DNA from 3 places in the Nostoc sp. ChiQUE02 genome. Region 3 is predicted to be linked to each of the others. Evidence: predicted binding sites of a transcription regulator. Region 3 holds the regulator's gene; each other region holds the start of a gene.
The links. The regulator NtcA, encoded in region 3, controls nitrogen genes in cyanobacteria. The targets are predictions, from matches to a motif close to TNTGTANNNNNNNNTACANA.

Region 1 (4,944 bases), on a different contig from region 3:
AGGGTAAGATAAGAGCCGTACAAAAAGCTTAGACGGTAATCGTCGTCTTTAAAGTACAAGCTGGTACGCTTACCTGGTGGTTGTTGGTCGATAAAGCAAAATGGGCAGCGGTTATTGCACTGAATTAAGCCATCAAATAGGGCAGTTTCAAATTCTAGCCCCAAGTCTTGGTCGTAATCTTTTTCGATTTCCAGGCTATGAGTTTTACCAGCAGCGTCTAAAACTTCTAGTTCCAAGACTTCATCAGCACACAAAAACTGATAATCAATTAAATCGCGGGGACGTGTACCATTGATTGCAACGATCGCATCCCCAGCCTCAAAGCCAATCTCCGCGGCTATTGAGTCTGGAAGAACCTTGGTAATTCGGGCAGGATGAATGTTAATCATGGGTAATGGGGCATTGGGCATGGGGTATTGGGCATTAGTCATTTGCTTTGGACTAATGACTAATGACTAATAACTAATAACTATTATCCTTTCCAACCTGCTGCGATCGCCAGTAAGATAGCACTACCGAATGCTAATCTATACCAAACAAAAACCAAAGTGTTTTTGGTTGCTAAGTATTTGATCAAAAATGCAATTGATAGGTAGGAAAAAATAAAGGTTGAAATAATTCCTACAATTAACAGTCCAACAATGTTATCTGGCAACTGGTGCGCTTGAAATAACTTGAATATTTTCAGGCTTTTATACAGAGTAGCAATGGTAAGAGTTGGAAACCCTAACAAAAATGAGAATTTCGCTGCTGTAGCGCGTTCTAATCCTAAAAATAAGGCGGTCGTCAACGTCGAGCCAGAACGAGAAACGCCAGGAATCAAAGCAAGTGTTTGTCCTAATCCAACTAAAATACCATCCCGAATCTGCAATGAATCGAAACCTCGCTTGCGAGTACCAATTTTTTCTGCCAAACCTAGTAAGAGCGCCATAATAATTGACATGATGGCAATAATTAATGCGCTCTCCGGTAAAATATCTTTCAAAAGAAAGCCGAAAATTAAAGCAGGCATTGTTCCTACTACAATACCGACAAGAATTTTCCATTCCTCACGTTGCCAGTCTTTCTCTTTTAGGGCTTCGATCCCACCTTTTACAATACTAGAAATCAGCGACCAAAAATACCCAACAATTGCTAAAACGCTGCCAAATTGAATTGCATCAACAAAATCTTTAGAACCTAGTTCTTTCCAACCAAATACCTTTGTCACAATCAGAAGATGTGCAGTGCTGCTGATTGGCAAAAACTCTGTAATACCTTGAACAATACCCAAAATAAAAGCTTGAATAAACTCCATATGCAATTAATACCTTTTTCCTGTTCTAGACATTATTATTTAACTGATGATGTTGCTTTATATACTCTCTATTGCACCCAATCTTGTAGAAAACTCAATTTTCCCGATCAATAACATCATCGAAGACGCTGACCATGTTCTTACACCCATCTCAATAAGTCAACGCAATTTCGGAAATTCATCAAACTTTAATATTTAGTGGACTGATGACAGTTCACTTTTTAACTTTCAAATTTTATCTCTCACCTCTCAGTAGTCGCTCATTTACAAGAGACCAAAAGAGGACAAGGGAATGGGGAGACAGAGGGACGTTGTATACCCATCACCAAGTGTTGCACCAGCGCCCAGAGTTTTATACCCCTACCAAATCTTATTTGTTGGCTATGTATCAGGTGGGGTCTGAATCCCCATCTAATTTCTCCCCTTGTCTCTTTCTTCAATACAGAGGAGTTGTGTACATAGTGCAACTTTAATGGATTAGTCTGGCGCAGAATGTTTTGTTTGGTTTGCACCAAGGCTCCCCGAAATTTCAGTATAATTACAATGCCCCTGGGGGGGATTTTAAAGTGTGATATCTTAAATAAGATAAAGTTTAGTAACAAATATTAAAAACTTTGATTAATAATACACTGTCCTCCTACACCGCTTCTACCCCTTCTATTGATACCGAGTTGGATTTAGCTGATACTGGGCAGAACGGTATCAAGCAATTGGAATCTACACTCTCCTTTTCTCCCTCTTTACCCTTATCTACTTCTGCCCGGCAAACTTGGTTAGTGTTTGCGGCGGCGGTTTTTTTGGTATCAGTGCCAGTATTTATAGAAGCGCCAATAGTGCGATCGCTACCAAGTCTGAGTTTAGCGCTGACAGCATTTTGGGTGTGGCTAAGTTTTACCTTGATGTCACGTCCTGCAACTTACGTCTGGGGGGATTTGCTCTTAGGGTTTAGCTGGAGTTGGTTAGCAGGAGCGATTTACTGGGGCTGGTTACGTTGGGAACCTTTATGGCATTTGCCAGTAGAGTCTATAGGCATACCATTTGCTTGCTGGTGTTTGGTGAAGAATTGGGGCAAGGTGGGTAACTGGTTTTATTTTGGCTCTTTGCTCGGTACAGCTTTAACAGATGTATATTTTTATCTAGTAGATTTGATGCCCTATTGGCGGCAAATCATGACAGTAGATGCAGATGGCGCACCGCAAATCTTACAAAATGCGCTGATGCAAGTACAAGCACCTTGGGGACAAAGTTGGGCCATAATTCTCGCCCTAATGCTATTAACAGTCGGCATTTTACCTTTAGGTCAAAAGCAAAAACACTGGTATGCCTTTGGTGGTGCAGTTTTGAGCACAATTTTGGTAGATAGTCTATTTCTGTTAGCTGCGATCGCAGCCTAAATATTAAAAAATTGTGTAATATTAAAGCCAAAACTTTCCCTAGCCCAATCTACGGCACATCAAGAATGATGCTGTAGATGATTAATTAGTTAAGAAATATTACATAACAATCCGTCAGCATCAAGTCTTCTTTGGTAGGTTTAGGGTATTAGACATCGCACGGTTTCGTGTCTGCTTGGGAGGTAGAATCAGCCACCCCGAAAAGCTTTCATCTACCTGGGAATGTTACCAGGATCATGGATACAACGCTATTGCAGCGATGTGGGCACTCTTACCACTATGAAAATTTTTGGCAAAAGTACAGTCAAACCCAGTAACGGCAAATATTGTGGATATTAATACGCTGTATATTAGTTTCTGATGACTGCTGTGTTGACTAAGCTATCAGGTTTTGTCCCTTGTCTTTTGTCTTTGGCGCTCTGACTAATGACTAATGACTGCTGACGGCTGTTAGCTTAAAACTTTTATTTCTGTTTGATGGAAAGAGGTAGAAAAATCGTGAAAGGATTGGCGCGTTTATTAACAGTGTTTAGTTTGTTACTTAGTTGCTGGGGATGGTTGGGAACAACTCAGATAGCCCAAGCTGCTAGTTTCAACAGTTTTGCTTTTCCCCAAGTCCCAGTTCTGGCAATTGAGCGGCAGAATCGGGCAGACGCTAAACTAGGAACGGAATTTGGTAAAAAAATTGATTTGAATAATACCAACGTCCGAGCTTTTCAACAGTATCCAGGGCTTTATCCCACCCTGGCTAAGAAAATCATCACGAATGCTCCCTACCAAAAGGTAGAGGATGTATTGGATCTTCCAGGATTGAGCGATCGCCAAAAACAAACCCTGCAAGCCAACCTAGATAAATTCACCGTGACAGAACTAGAGCCTGCCTTCAACGAGGGAGACGATCGCTTTAACAATGGCATCTACAGATAACTGCACGTGCAGTTTTTAATGTAGCAAATAGCACCCCACTCCTAATTCTAGGGAGTGGGATTATTCTATTAGAGATAAGGGGGAATAAGGAGAATAAGAGAGACAGGGAGGACAAGAGAGACAAAATAAAATTTTTCCTTGTCTTCCCCTGCTCCCCCTGCTTCCCCTCCCCCCTGCTTCCCCTGCTCCCCCTCCCCAATTACCTTGCCCCAGATAGATATTCCTAGTCAATTTGATGTCTTAGTAGTCGGCGCTGGTGCCGCCGGACTATACACAACGCTGTGTCTGCCAGAATCCTTGCGAGTCGGCTTGATTACCAAAGAAACCGTTGCTTTGTCCGCCAGTGATTGGGCACAAGGTGGCATTGCCGCAGCTGTAGCCCCAGAAGATTCTCCCACGCTGCACATTGAAGATACGATTCAGGCAGGTGCGGGTTTATGCGATCGCACTGCTGTAGAATTTCTCGCCCAAAATGCCCCTAGTTGCATTCAATCCCTAGTTAACTTAGGGGTAGCTTTTGACCGTCATGGTCAAGCTTTGGCTTTAACTTTGGAAGCCGCCCATTCTCGCCGCCGTGTTCTCCATGCTGCGGACACCACAGGAAGGGAAGTTACCACCACCCTCACCGCCCAAGTATTACGTCGCCAGAATATTCAAGTCATTCAGCAAGCTTTGGCTTTGAGTTTGTGGATTGAACCCGAAACTGGTCGTTGTCAGGGAATTAGCCTGTTTTATCAAGGTAAAATCACATGGGTAAGAGCTGGTGCTGTGGTATTGGCAACCGGCGGCGGCGGTCAGGTATTTGCCCAAACCACGAATCCGGCTGTGAGTACTGGTGATGGAGTAGCGATCGCAGCTCGTGCTGGCGCTATCCTCCGCGATTTAGAATTTGTCCAATTTCACCCTACTGCCCTCACTAAACCTGGTGCCGATCGCTTCCTCATCAGCGAAGCTGTACGCGGGGAGGGGGCACATCTTGTTGATAACGAAGGGCGGCGTTTTGCCTTTGACTACCATCCTGCGGGTGAACTCGCACCTAGAGATGTGGTCAGTAGAGCAATTTTCAGCCATTTACAACGTACCGCCCTTGATTTGGCGACTGCCCATGTTTGGTTGGATATGCGCCCTATCCCCGCCGACAAGATTCGTCAGCGCTTTCCCAACATCATCAAAGTTTGTCAGCATTGGGGCGTTGATGTTTTCCATGAACCAATTCCTGTAGCGCCAGCGGCCCATTACTGGATGGGTGGAATTGTCGCGGATCTGATGAATCGCACGAATATCCCCGGTTTGTACGCGGTGGGTGAAACCGCTAGTACCGGGGTG
Region 2 (4,944 bases), on a different contig from region 3:
CACTCAAATCAGCATACTCATTACCTGCAAACAGAGGTTGACCGTCTCTCCAAATGGACTGGTGACAGTGCATTCCTGAACCGTTATCGCCAAAAATCGGTTTTGGCATGAAGGTGACGGTTTTGCCGTATTTCTTGGCAACGTTCTTGATGACATATTTGTAAGTCATCAACCAGTCAGCCGCTTCGATCAACTTACCAAAACGAAAACCTAGTTCGCACTGACCACCAGTAGCAACTTCGTGGTGATGCTTTTCAATGGGCACACCTAATTCTGCCATTGTCAACAGCATCTCTGTACGGATGTCTTGGAAAGAATCCGTTGGTGAAACTGGGAAGTAACCTTCTTTGAAGCGTGGTTTGTAACCCAAGTTGGGTTTTTCATCTGTACCGGCTTTACCGGAATTCCAAGCACCTTCTTCGGAGTCTAAGAAGTAGTAGCCTTCGTTAGCAGTTTGGGCAAACCTAGCACTATCAAAGATAAAGAACTCAGCTTCAGGGCCAAAGAAGGCTGTATCACCAATGCCACTAGAAACCAGGTAATCTATTGCTTTTTGGGCAATAACGCGTGGGCAACGGTTGTACGGTTCACCCGTGCGGGGGTCTTTAATACTACAAATTATACTTAGTGTTGGCACTTCCATAAATGGGTCGATCCAAGCAGTGTTGGGGTCGAGTACCATCGTCATGTCCGATTCGTTGATTGCTTTCCAACCCCGAATGCTGGAACCGTCAAAAGCTACGCCATCAGTGAATGCAGTCTCATCGATTTGGTTCTGGTACAGTGTGAGGTGCTGCCAAGTCCCTACTGTATCGATGAATTTGAGATCAATCAGCTGAATTTTTTCATCTTGAATTCTCTTCAAGAGTTCTTGTGGTGTTGTCATTGTTACTCCTTCTCTACCAATTTCCTAAAGTAAACCAGAATCTTACATTGCATCCTAACCCTGCTGATCTCAATCAGACCGTGACACACCAGAAATATCTTAAATACTAGACATTAGCGAATTTTGTAGCTTATGTTACAGATATCTAGATTATCAGGTTATATTAACCTTTCAGCGATCATCTGTACAAAACTGGAAAGTTCATCACATAGGGGTCAACTTTGGCATAGAATCCTTAAATAGTGGATAGATTGTTTTTGTGCCGAATCTATTTTAAATAGCACAAAAATTTACTGGTGCATAAGTGCAGCCAAATAAATATCAAACCATAAATAGCAAGGATTGGGAGAAAAAAGAATGCGCGATGCAGTAACAAGTTTAATTAAGAATTATGACTTAGCTGGTCGGTATTTTGACCGGAATGCGATCGATAGCCTGAAGTCTTACTTTGACAGCGGTACAGCAAGAGTACAAGCGGCGGCAGCGATAAATACTAATGCGGCCGCACTTGTCAAGCAGGCTGGTTTGAAGTTATTTGAAGAACTGCCAGAATTGATTCGCCCCGGTGGAAATGCTTATACAACTCGTCGTTATGCGGCTTGTTTGCGGGATATGGACTACTATCTGCGCTACGCCACCTATGCGCTGGTTGCAGGAAACACGAATGTGTTGGATGAACGAGTGCTACAAGGGCTACGGGAAACTTACAATTCTCTAGGAGTGCCTATTGGGCCTACAGTTCGCGGTATCCAGATTCTCAAGGATCTGATTAAAGAGCAAGTAGCAGCAGCAGGTGTGGTTAATACTGCTTTTGTCGATGAACCATTCGATCACATCACACGCGAGTTGAGCGAACAGGATATTTAGATTTTAAGCGGGCAAGGTGTCTGCCCCGACATAAACATAAATAGCGATCGCACTTTTGTCTGTGTTGGAAAAGAGCGATCGCTTTTTTTAGACACTATTAGGATATGAGGAGCAAAGGGTGTAAAGTTTTGCTCGTAAGGCACAATAGAAGTTGCCGATGTTTGAGGCGCTGATTATGGAAAAATTATTAACTTGAGTTAACCGAGAAGAAATTATCAATCGTGCTTTGACTTTAATCTGACCAGGAGAGTCTAATTAATTGGCTAAACAGCGACTCGATACACTATTAGTAGAGCTAAATTTATGTTCTTCTCGCGCCTTAGCACAGCGGTTAATTCAGGCGGGGGAAGTTACTGTTAATCAGCAGCTAGTTGATAAGCCTGGTACAGAAGTTGATATTTCGGCTCAAATAAATATTAAAGAGCGATCGCCTTTTGTTTCTAGAGGTGGTGAAAAACTCTCCAAAGCTTTGTCAGTATTTGCCATTCCTGTAGCAGAGCGCATTTGTTTAGATGGTGGGATTTCTACTGGTGGTTTTACTGATTGTCTCTTGCAAGCTGGAGCAAAACAAGTTTACGGCATTGATGTCGGTTACGGTCAAGTTGATTGGCGGTTGCGAAATGATTCGCGGGTGATTTTGCGGGAACGCACCAATTTACGGCAACTACGACCAGATGAGTTATATGGCGAAAATGACCCGATTCCTGATTTGGCGGTGGTCGATGTATCGTTTATTTCTTTAACTAAAATTCTGCCTGCTTTGTGGCAACTAACTCAAGCTAACCGAGAAGCTGTATTGTTAGTCAAGCCACAGTTTGAAGTCGGCAGATCCCGTGTGGGTAAAAAAGGTGTTGTGCGAGATCCAAACGACCAAGCTGATGCCATTTTCCAGGTGTTGCAAACAGCCCACGAATTAGGATGGAAATACAAAGGCTTAACTTGGTCGCCGATCACTGGTCCTGCTGGGAATATCGAATATCTTTTGTGGTTGGGAATGGGAAGTGAAATACCACTACCTGATTTAGAGGCAATTAAGCAAATAACGCAGTCAGCAACAACTGATTTACGGAAAAGTTAAAGGTCGTAGATTAGACATTCTACGGAATCAGGATGGTGATCGCAGTAGTTTTCCAAAGAGGTTTTGTTTGATTTTGCTTGCTGTTGATGAGCTTTCTCAGCTTGTAATTCTTCCACAATGTCCCAGGCTACGGCACAACCAGCAGAATTACTACCATCTAGCTCACAAGTTGTACGGGCTTCAGTAATGGCTTCAGTAATGGCTTCTTCAAGATTTGTCGCCCCAGTAGTTTCAAATTTTAGGGTAGTTGTCATGATATTTTCACCTTTAGTTTACAGAGATAGATATTAACTGTGAGCTTTCAATGACCCCAGGAAGCTCACCCTCCGGGTGACGCTCCTGCGTCGCTAACGCTGCGCTAACGCCAGTCCCTCTTTGTTGGAGCAACAAGACCGGGCTGGCTCACATTTCCAGTTTAGATAGGCTTCCCACAAGAGGTGGTGGTAAACACCGTCATCTTTTTAGCTAATTTGAGTGGGAATTACCCTCTTGTCATCTTTGATTCAAAAAGCTACAGCAATTCTACTAGTTGCGGTAACAAGCAGAGGTGGTCATGTTCTCAGTCTTGCATCCCAAATTGGGAATGTCAGTCAATTGTCAGAAGAGTTTGATAGAAGTTGATAAACACTTATAAACGGCAACAAACGGGAAACAATTTTTATTTATTCTCAATACTTTATTCCTAATTCTTGTCGCAAACGATACAGAATTGTGTTTTGGTCAACTTGAGAAAGAATTTCTTGAATTACACTGCTAGCGCCCAACTGCCCCCAGGTACAGCCTTTTTCGAGATACACTTGGGCGGCTTTGCCAACAGAGTATGCTCCATAACCGGCGATACCAGCTTGGGCGATCGCACTGCCAGCAAAGGCAGTAATATTGCTGGGATTGTCACCACTGGTTATTGCAGCCGTACTTTTACCTAAACCCAAAAGAAAACTACTACCTAATTCACCTAGCAGCAAGCCACCAGAACTAAATAAAATCGTTTTTAAAATTTTCCCGGCTTCATAGCTAGTCATCGGCAAACCATATAATCTAGCTAGAGCGCGAATTAAAGCCAAATCAGCAACAGCTCCGCCAAGGATATCTAAAAAAGCAATGGGATTGAGCATTACTGCCAAAGCTTTGTATTTGGTAAATTGCCAGATGATATCTTCGGCTTCTTGTTCGCGTAAGTCGATGGTTTTGTGAGCGATCGCGGCTTCTGCATCCCGTGCTTGGATGAGTGCATTTAAAGCGAGGAGCGATCGCCCTTCCCGATTGAGAATATTCAGAATTGTCTCTTTGAGTTCATCTACTTGCGGTGGTGGTGTCTCCCATTCATAACTGACACGCCCATCAGGCCACTCTACCCGCACTTCCATTGCTGCTGGTTCCGCCGCCACCATGACAATTTCATCAGGTAGTAGAGGCTTTGCTTGGGGATGTCCCGCACCCAGTTGTTGCAAATTTTGGTAAATCGCTTCCTGGTCTGTATCTGGGTATAAATCTATTTTGTTAAATACTAAAATCAGGGGTTTTTGTGCTTGTCGTAATTCCAACAGCGCTTGATACTCGGTACGTGTGATATCACCAGACACAACAAACAAAATTAAATCAGCCTGATGTACTACTTCTCGGGCCATATCCGCGCGTGACTCACCCTCAATTTCATCTAATCCGGGGGTATCAATTAACTCTACTAGTACCTTACCACCGGGCTGCCAACGGACGGAACGGGGCCATTGAGTGACACCGTTCAGGGGCCCAGTTTGCAGAATCTTGTCTCCCAGCAAGGCATTTAAAACTGCTGACTTTCCCCGGCTCACCAAACCAAAGACGGCAATTCTAATGACGTTAGAATCCAGCTTGTTGAGTGTGGCGTTCAAAGCTTCCAATTCTGGTTTCACCAAACCTACCAATTCTGGGTTGGATGACAACTGTCCTGATTTACGAAGATATCCATACCAAGACAGCGCTTGTCTGAGACTGGCGCGGGCACGATTTAAATGAGTTTCTTGCAGATTACGCACGAAGTTAGGTTAATTCAAGGAACAGGCTACATATCCATTTTGAACTAATTCCCAGACTGTTAGCCTGTTTTGTCAAATTAGGCAATTGTTCTGATGAT
Region 3 (4,944 bases):
ATATTCAAGAAAAGCAATTTAAATACTCCAAACTTTATCGGGCTGTAATTGTGCTGAAATACTTTAAGGAAATTCCAATTAATCCACAATATACTGATGAAAGAAGTATCCGATATGCAGTTTCTAGGATACATTCATTCCTAAAATTTTAACCAATATTACCCGCAGGATAGTCTGCTGACCCAAACTTTTCGGCATTAACTCCGCACAGGTTACCCGGATTTCTCACCACACCTCTCAAAGCCTGCGCTTGTGCAGGGGAGCAGGGGAGCAGGGGAGAGTTCAAATACCAAGTTCTTTCCCCTCTGCCCCTCCGCCCCTCTGCTCCATCAAACGCCTGAAGCTTGTGAGAAATACGGGGTTATAGTCCAATACGCTTGGGTTAGTAATTTTTGATTATGGAAGATTCCCTCAATCCATGCCAGACGGTCTCTACAAGATACTGTGCGTAGCAAAATCCCCGACTTCAGGATACTGAAATCGTTTTGCTCATTAACACAACCTAGTAAACTACAAATATCCACTTTGTCAGTTTGTCTAATTAAGCTATGTTTGGTAAATAAAATAAGTAGCCTACACGATCGGCTGTTATTCTACACTTGACATAAAGCATTGTGAGTGCAAAACGTCTGCCAGAAACCATTGCCCATGTCAGAATTACTCGCCAATCCTGGCAACACGGCTTCCTTGAAGGGGAAGTGAGTGCGGGTGAGTTTGAGTGGCATTTCCAGTGGCATTTTCGCCGGGGAGAACTTGCTGTCAAGCCTTCCCAAGGCCGCGCCTTAATCAAAGAACCGCTCGGTCGATTTTTGGAGCAACAAGATTATCAGCTAGAGCCTGGAGGAGATTATGCTTTTACTATTCGGGCGGAACTCTAGGAGTTATGAGTTGTGAGTTATGAGTTATGAGTTATGAGTTGTGAGTTAGGAGTTGTGAAGATATTGATTCCTAACTCTTCACTCTTCACTCTTCACTGCTGACTCAGTGAGGCGATTTAAGTATCTTTCGATTAAGAGGATGGCAACAATGTCATCTATCGGTCTTGGTGGCTGTCGCAGACCCTGTGGCAATAGCTTTATTAGCCCTTTGGGCGGGAACATTTGCCAATATCGATCGCGTGCTTCTAAGGTTGTGTAGCGCTCATCCACTAAAATAATACTCAGCGGTTCTGTCAATTCCTGATATAATTTTTCTCTCCACTGCTTGGCTGTAGTTTGGTCTCCCATGACCATCAAAGAGATCGGAAACCTTTTACGCAGTGTCTCAATGGTAGCGATCGCTTCTTTTGCTAGCACGACCTGATGATAATACAGTTGCCGATCCAGTCCCATCACCGCTAAACCACACTTATCTCGACCTGGATCAAACCCCAAGATGACTGGTTGGGTTGGTGAAAATTCACGGAAATTCATAATAAATTCAAAATTAAAAATTAGAAATGTACCCTTACAGGGATCTTGCTACGCGTAGCGCCTGTCTGCGACACGCTACGCGAACGTAGAGAATAAATGCAATTACAGCAACTATTTTGGCTGCTGTTCAATATGTTTAAATCTTACTAATAACAGTGTGCAAATAATTTTTTAAGTACTAAAAATAATTTGTCCGTTGACTATTGCCACTAATTTTACTCTCAATGGCCCGGCTGTATAAGTGTCCTCTGCTGCGATCGCTTTGATCTCCAATGGTTGATTGTACTGTCTTAATTGGGTGATAAAGCGTAAAAAAGTCCCTTCTACTTGCACATTTTCGACAATTCCGGCGTTACGGGCACGAAATTGGGAAGCAGAAATCAGCAGTTCCAGCCGTTGCTGTAACTGATAAGATGTCATGGTTTTGGAATCGGTAGTAGTTGTAGCCAGCACTGCGCCTCCCGAAAAAACCAGTTGATTGCGAGCTGTATCGGCGAAAAATTCTATCTGCTTTTCTCCCCTGACGTAATTACCAGCCGAGAAAATTCGCACCACATATTCTTGACCATCGCTAATCTGCTTACTCAATTGCTCAACCCTCTCCTGGGTCACGCGTAGTAGCTCTGCATTTGCAGGATTTGCACCAGGCTCGCTTAATTCGAGGTTGGCGTTGCGATTGGCTTCTTGTAAAAGTTGTATCACTGCCTGGCGAGCAGCAGCAGGTTGGTTAACACGAACTACATCAGCAGACAGAACTTGCCCGCGAACTAAGGCTAGTTTACCCAGGCGCAGGTCGCGGTAGGACTGATAATATTTTTCCAGCCTTGCAACTTCCAGTTCTAATTGCTCCTGTTGTGCTTCCAATTCTTTGAGGCGCGATTCCCGTTTGGCAATCACTTGCTCTCGCGCTGCAACTTCTACATTACGCTTTTGAATTAGTTGATCCAGTTGGGAAATTTTTTGATCGCGCTGTTCTATGGCTTCTTGGCGGTTAGCAAGTTCGCGATCGCGTTTTTCAATAGCTGTTTTGGCTTCGTCAATGGCTGTTTTTGCTTCAGCGTACAGTCGTTGACGTTCTGTTTTCAGTAGTTCAACTGCCGCCTGTAGCTCTTTTCTTTGATTGTAAACGCTTTGCAATTCAGCTATGGCTTTTTGGTATCGAGTTACAACTTGTTCTAGCTGACCTTGAGTACGTTGGAGTTGAGCTTGAGTTTGGGCTTGTTGACTAATGGTGCGATTCAACTGAGCTTGTGTTTGGCGTTGTTTGGCATTCGCCGCCTGCAAAGATTGATTAATTACCTGCAAGTCTTGTTGTGCTTTTGCTTGGGCAATTCTTGCTTGGTTTAGCTCACTTTCTACCTGACTTTTCTGAGTTTCTGCGGTTTTTAGCTGTTCCCGCTTCTGCCTGAGGTCTGTTTGAATATCCTCTAACTCAAAGACTCCTTTTCGCAAGCCTTCGTCAGCAGCGAATAAAATCCCTAGAGTTGATGCTGAAATCAAACCACCCGTAAAAATAGTTACTAGTACAGCAGTGTTTTTCGGACGAAGCTTAAAAAGTGAGAGGCGGGCTTTGCCAACTCGTGTGCCGATGCGATCGCCCACGGTGGCAATGACGCCTCCCAGAATTAAAATTGCTGCGATGAGGATGTATCCGGTGGTCATCTTTAGCTACCGAAATCCTTCCAGATACAGCCTACTACTTTTAACCATTGTCTGGAAAGAAGTGGAAATTGGCAATAGCTGAAATTACTCAATTTTAGATTTACCTCTAGCTATTAGTGTCATTTTTCAAAATACAACACGCGCCGATTCCCCTTTCTCCAATTGCTTTTATGTGAACTGCCTACTTAAGGTAACAGGTTTATGCACAGTAATTTTCTTTTTGTGGATAGAAATCATCTTTTTCTCACGCAAATCCCCTAGTAGCCTAGTAACAGTAACACGAGTTGAACCAATTGCTTCTGCGATCGCTTGATGAGATAACTTCAGATCGATAGTGATCCCATCTGCACAAGGAACCCCAAAATCCCGACAAAGAATTAGCAAAAAACTCACCAACCTAGAACCCATATCTCGGTGAGCGAGAGTTTCAATCATCATCTCCGTTTGTAAAATCCGCGAAGACAGACCTCGCAGCATTAACATTGATAATTCTGGATTTTCCTTGAGTGCTTGCTCGACTTGTTCAATTGGTGCTGACAGTAATTCCACAGGGGTAAATGCAACCGCATGGTAAAACCTATCCGACTTATTTCCTGTCAGCAATGACAATACACCAAAAACACTATTTTCCCGCAGCAGCGCTACCGTTATTTCCTCTCCTGCCTCGTACACCCTGGAAAGTTTAACAGCACCTTTCAAAAGAAAATAAACTCGTTCGGCAGGATCGCCAGGAAAAAAGATCGTTTTATTGCGTTCAAACGTTTCCACAACTGGCGGAAACGCCCCGGTCGCCATCTGACGAAATACATTTGCTAGGGCTTTATCTTGTGTCACGATCATCTCCCTTCCCCTACCCAATGCCGGAAAAACAAAAACTGATTACCTAAGAATACACCTGAAAAATGAATAAAGCACCGTCAACCTTTCTGTACTTTCCTATACTCAAATTAATCTCTTCATAACTCTTTGTTTATAATGATACATAATTGTTGATCCTTTCAGCTACTAATTGTTGATAAGTAGTTCCAATAGCTGTATTAAAAAGGGTTTTTTAAAGAACAAATAAAGATATCTTGAGAAAATCTTTAGGAAAAATCAAGATTTTTGTCACAGCAAACACTCTTAGCAATATTCATTTTTGCAAATCCTGTGTAAAACAAAGACAAAACGTGCCTCAGATTCTAGTATGCTCCTAATGATCGATCGCATTAACAATTTCTATGCTGAATCTGACTGGAAAAAATGCTCTTGTTACAGGTATTGCCAATAACCGCTCGATCGCCTGGGGCATCGCTCAACAGTTGCACAAAGCTGGAGCAAACCTGGGTATTACCTACCTGCCGGATGAACGCGGCAAGATGGAGAAAAAAGTTGCGGAGTTGGTAGAACCACTCAACCCCAGCTTATTTCTTCCGTGTAATGTCCAAGATGACGAACAGATTCAATCTACCTTTGAAACAATCCGCGATCAGTGGGGAAAGATAGATATCCTCATCCATTGTCTGGCATTTGCTAGCAAAGACGATTTGAGTGGAGATTTTAGCCAAACCTCTCGTTCTGGCTTCAACACCGCCTTAGAAATCAGTACCTACTCGCTGGTGCAGTTAAGTGGTGCAGCTAAACCTTTGATGACGGAGGGAGGTAGTATCGTCACGCTGACATATTTAGGCGGTGTCAGAGCAATTCCTAACTACAACGTTATGGGAGTTGCCAAGGCAGGGTTAGAAATGAGTGTGCGTTACCTAGCCGCTGAACTAGGTCCGCAAAATATCCGCGTGAATGCCATCTCCGCAGGCCCCATCCGCACCTTGGCATCTTCAGCAGTGGGTGGAATTTTGGATATGATTCATCATGTAGAAGAAGTAGCTCC

Region 1: the regulator NtcA is predicted to act here: its motif matches at 1,890-1,909, upstream of RM347_RS09515 (DUF3120 domain-containing protein).
Region 2: the regulator NtcA is predicted to act here: its motif matches at 1,009-1,028, upstream of glnA (type I glutamate--ammonia ligase).

What each region holds. Positions count from the first base shown of each region.
Region 1 is NZ_JAVRBN020000007.1:46,825-51,768, reverse strand. It holds gene RM347_RS09525 (TIGR03279 family radical SAM protein) at 1-389, opposite strand, end outside; gene RM347_RS09520 (undecaprenyl-diphosphate phosphatase) at 473-1,297, opposite strand; gene RM347_RS09515 (DUF3120 domain-containing protein) at 1,912-2,691, shown strand; gene psbU (photosystem II complex extrinsic protein PsbU) at 3,190-3,618, shown strand; gene nadB (L-aspartate oxidase) at 3,823-4,944, shown strand, end outside.
Region 2 is NZ_JAVRBN020000008.1:172,847-177,790, reverse strand. It holds gene glnA (type I glutamate--ammonia ligase) at 1-886, opposite strand, end outside; gene apcB (allophycocyanin subunit beta) at 1,244-1,753, shown strand; gene RM347_RS11290 (TlyA family RNA methyltransferase) at 2,013-2,831, shown strand; gene RM347_RS11285 (Calvin cycle protein CP12) at 2,828-3,085, opposite strand; gene RM347_RS11280 (GTP-binding protein) at 3,500-4,846, opposite strand.
Region 3 is NZ_JAVRBN020000035.1:68,118-73,061, forward strand. It holds gene RM347_RS27250 (hypothetical protein) at 1-152, shown strand, start outside; gene RM347_RS27255 (DUF3146 family protein) at 615-878, shown strand; gene RM347_RS27260 (Holliday junction resolvase RuvX) at 957-1,412, opposite strand; gene RM347_RS27265 (DUF3084 domain-containing protein) at 1,584-3,074, opposite strand; gene ntcA (global nitrogen regulator NtcA) at 3,243-3,914, opposite strand; gene fabI (enoyl-ACP reductase FabI) at 4,295-4,944, shown strand, end outside.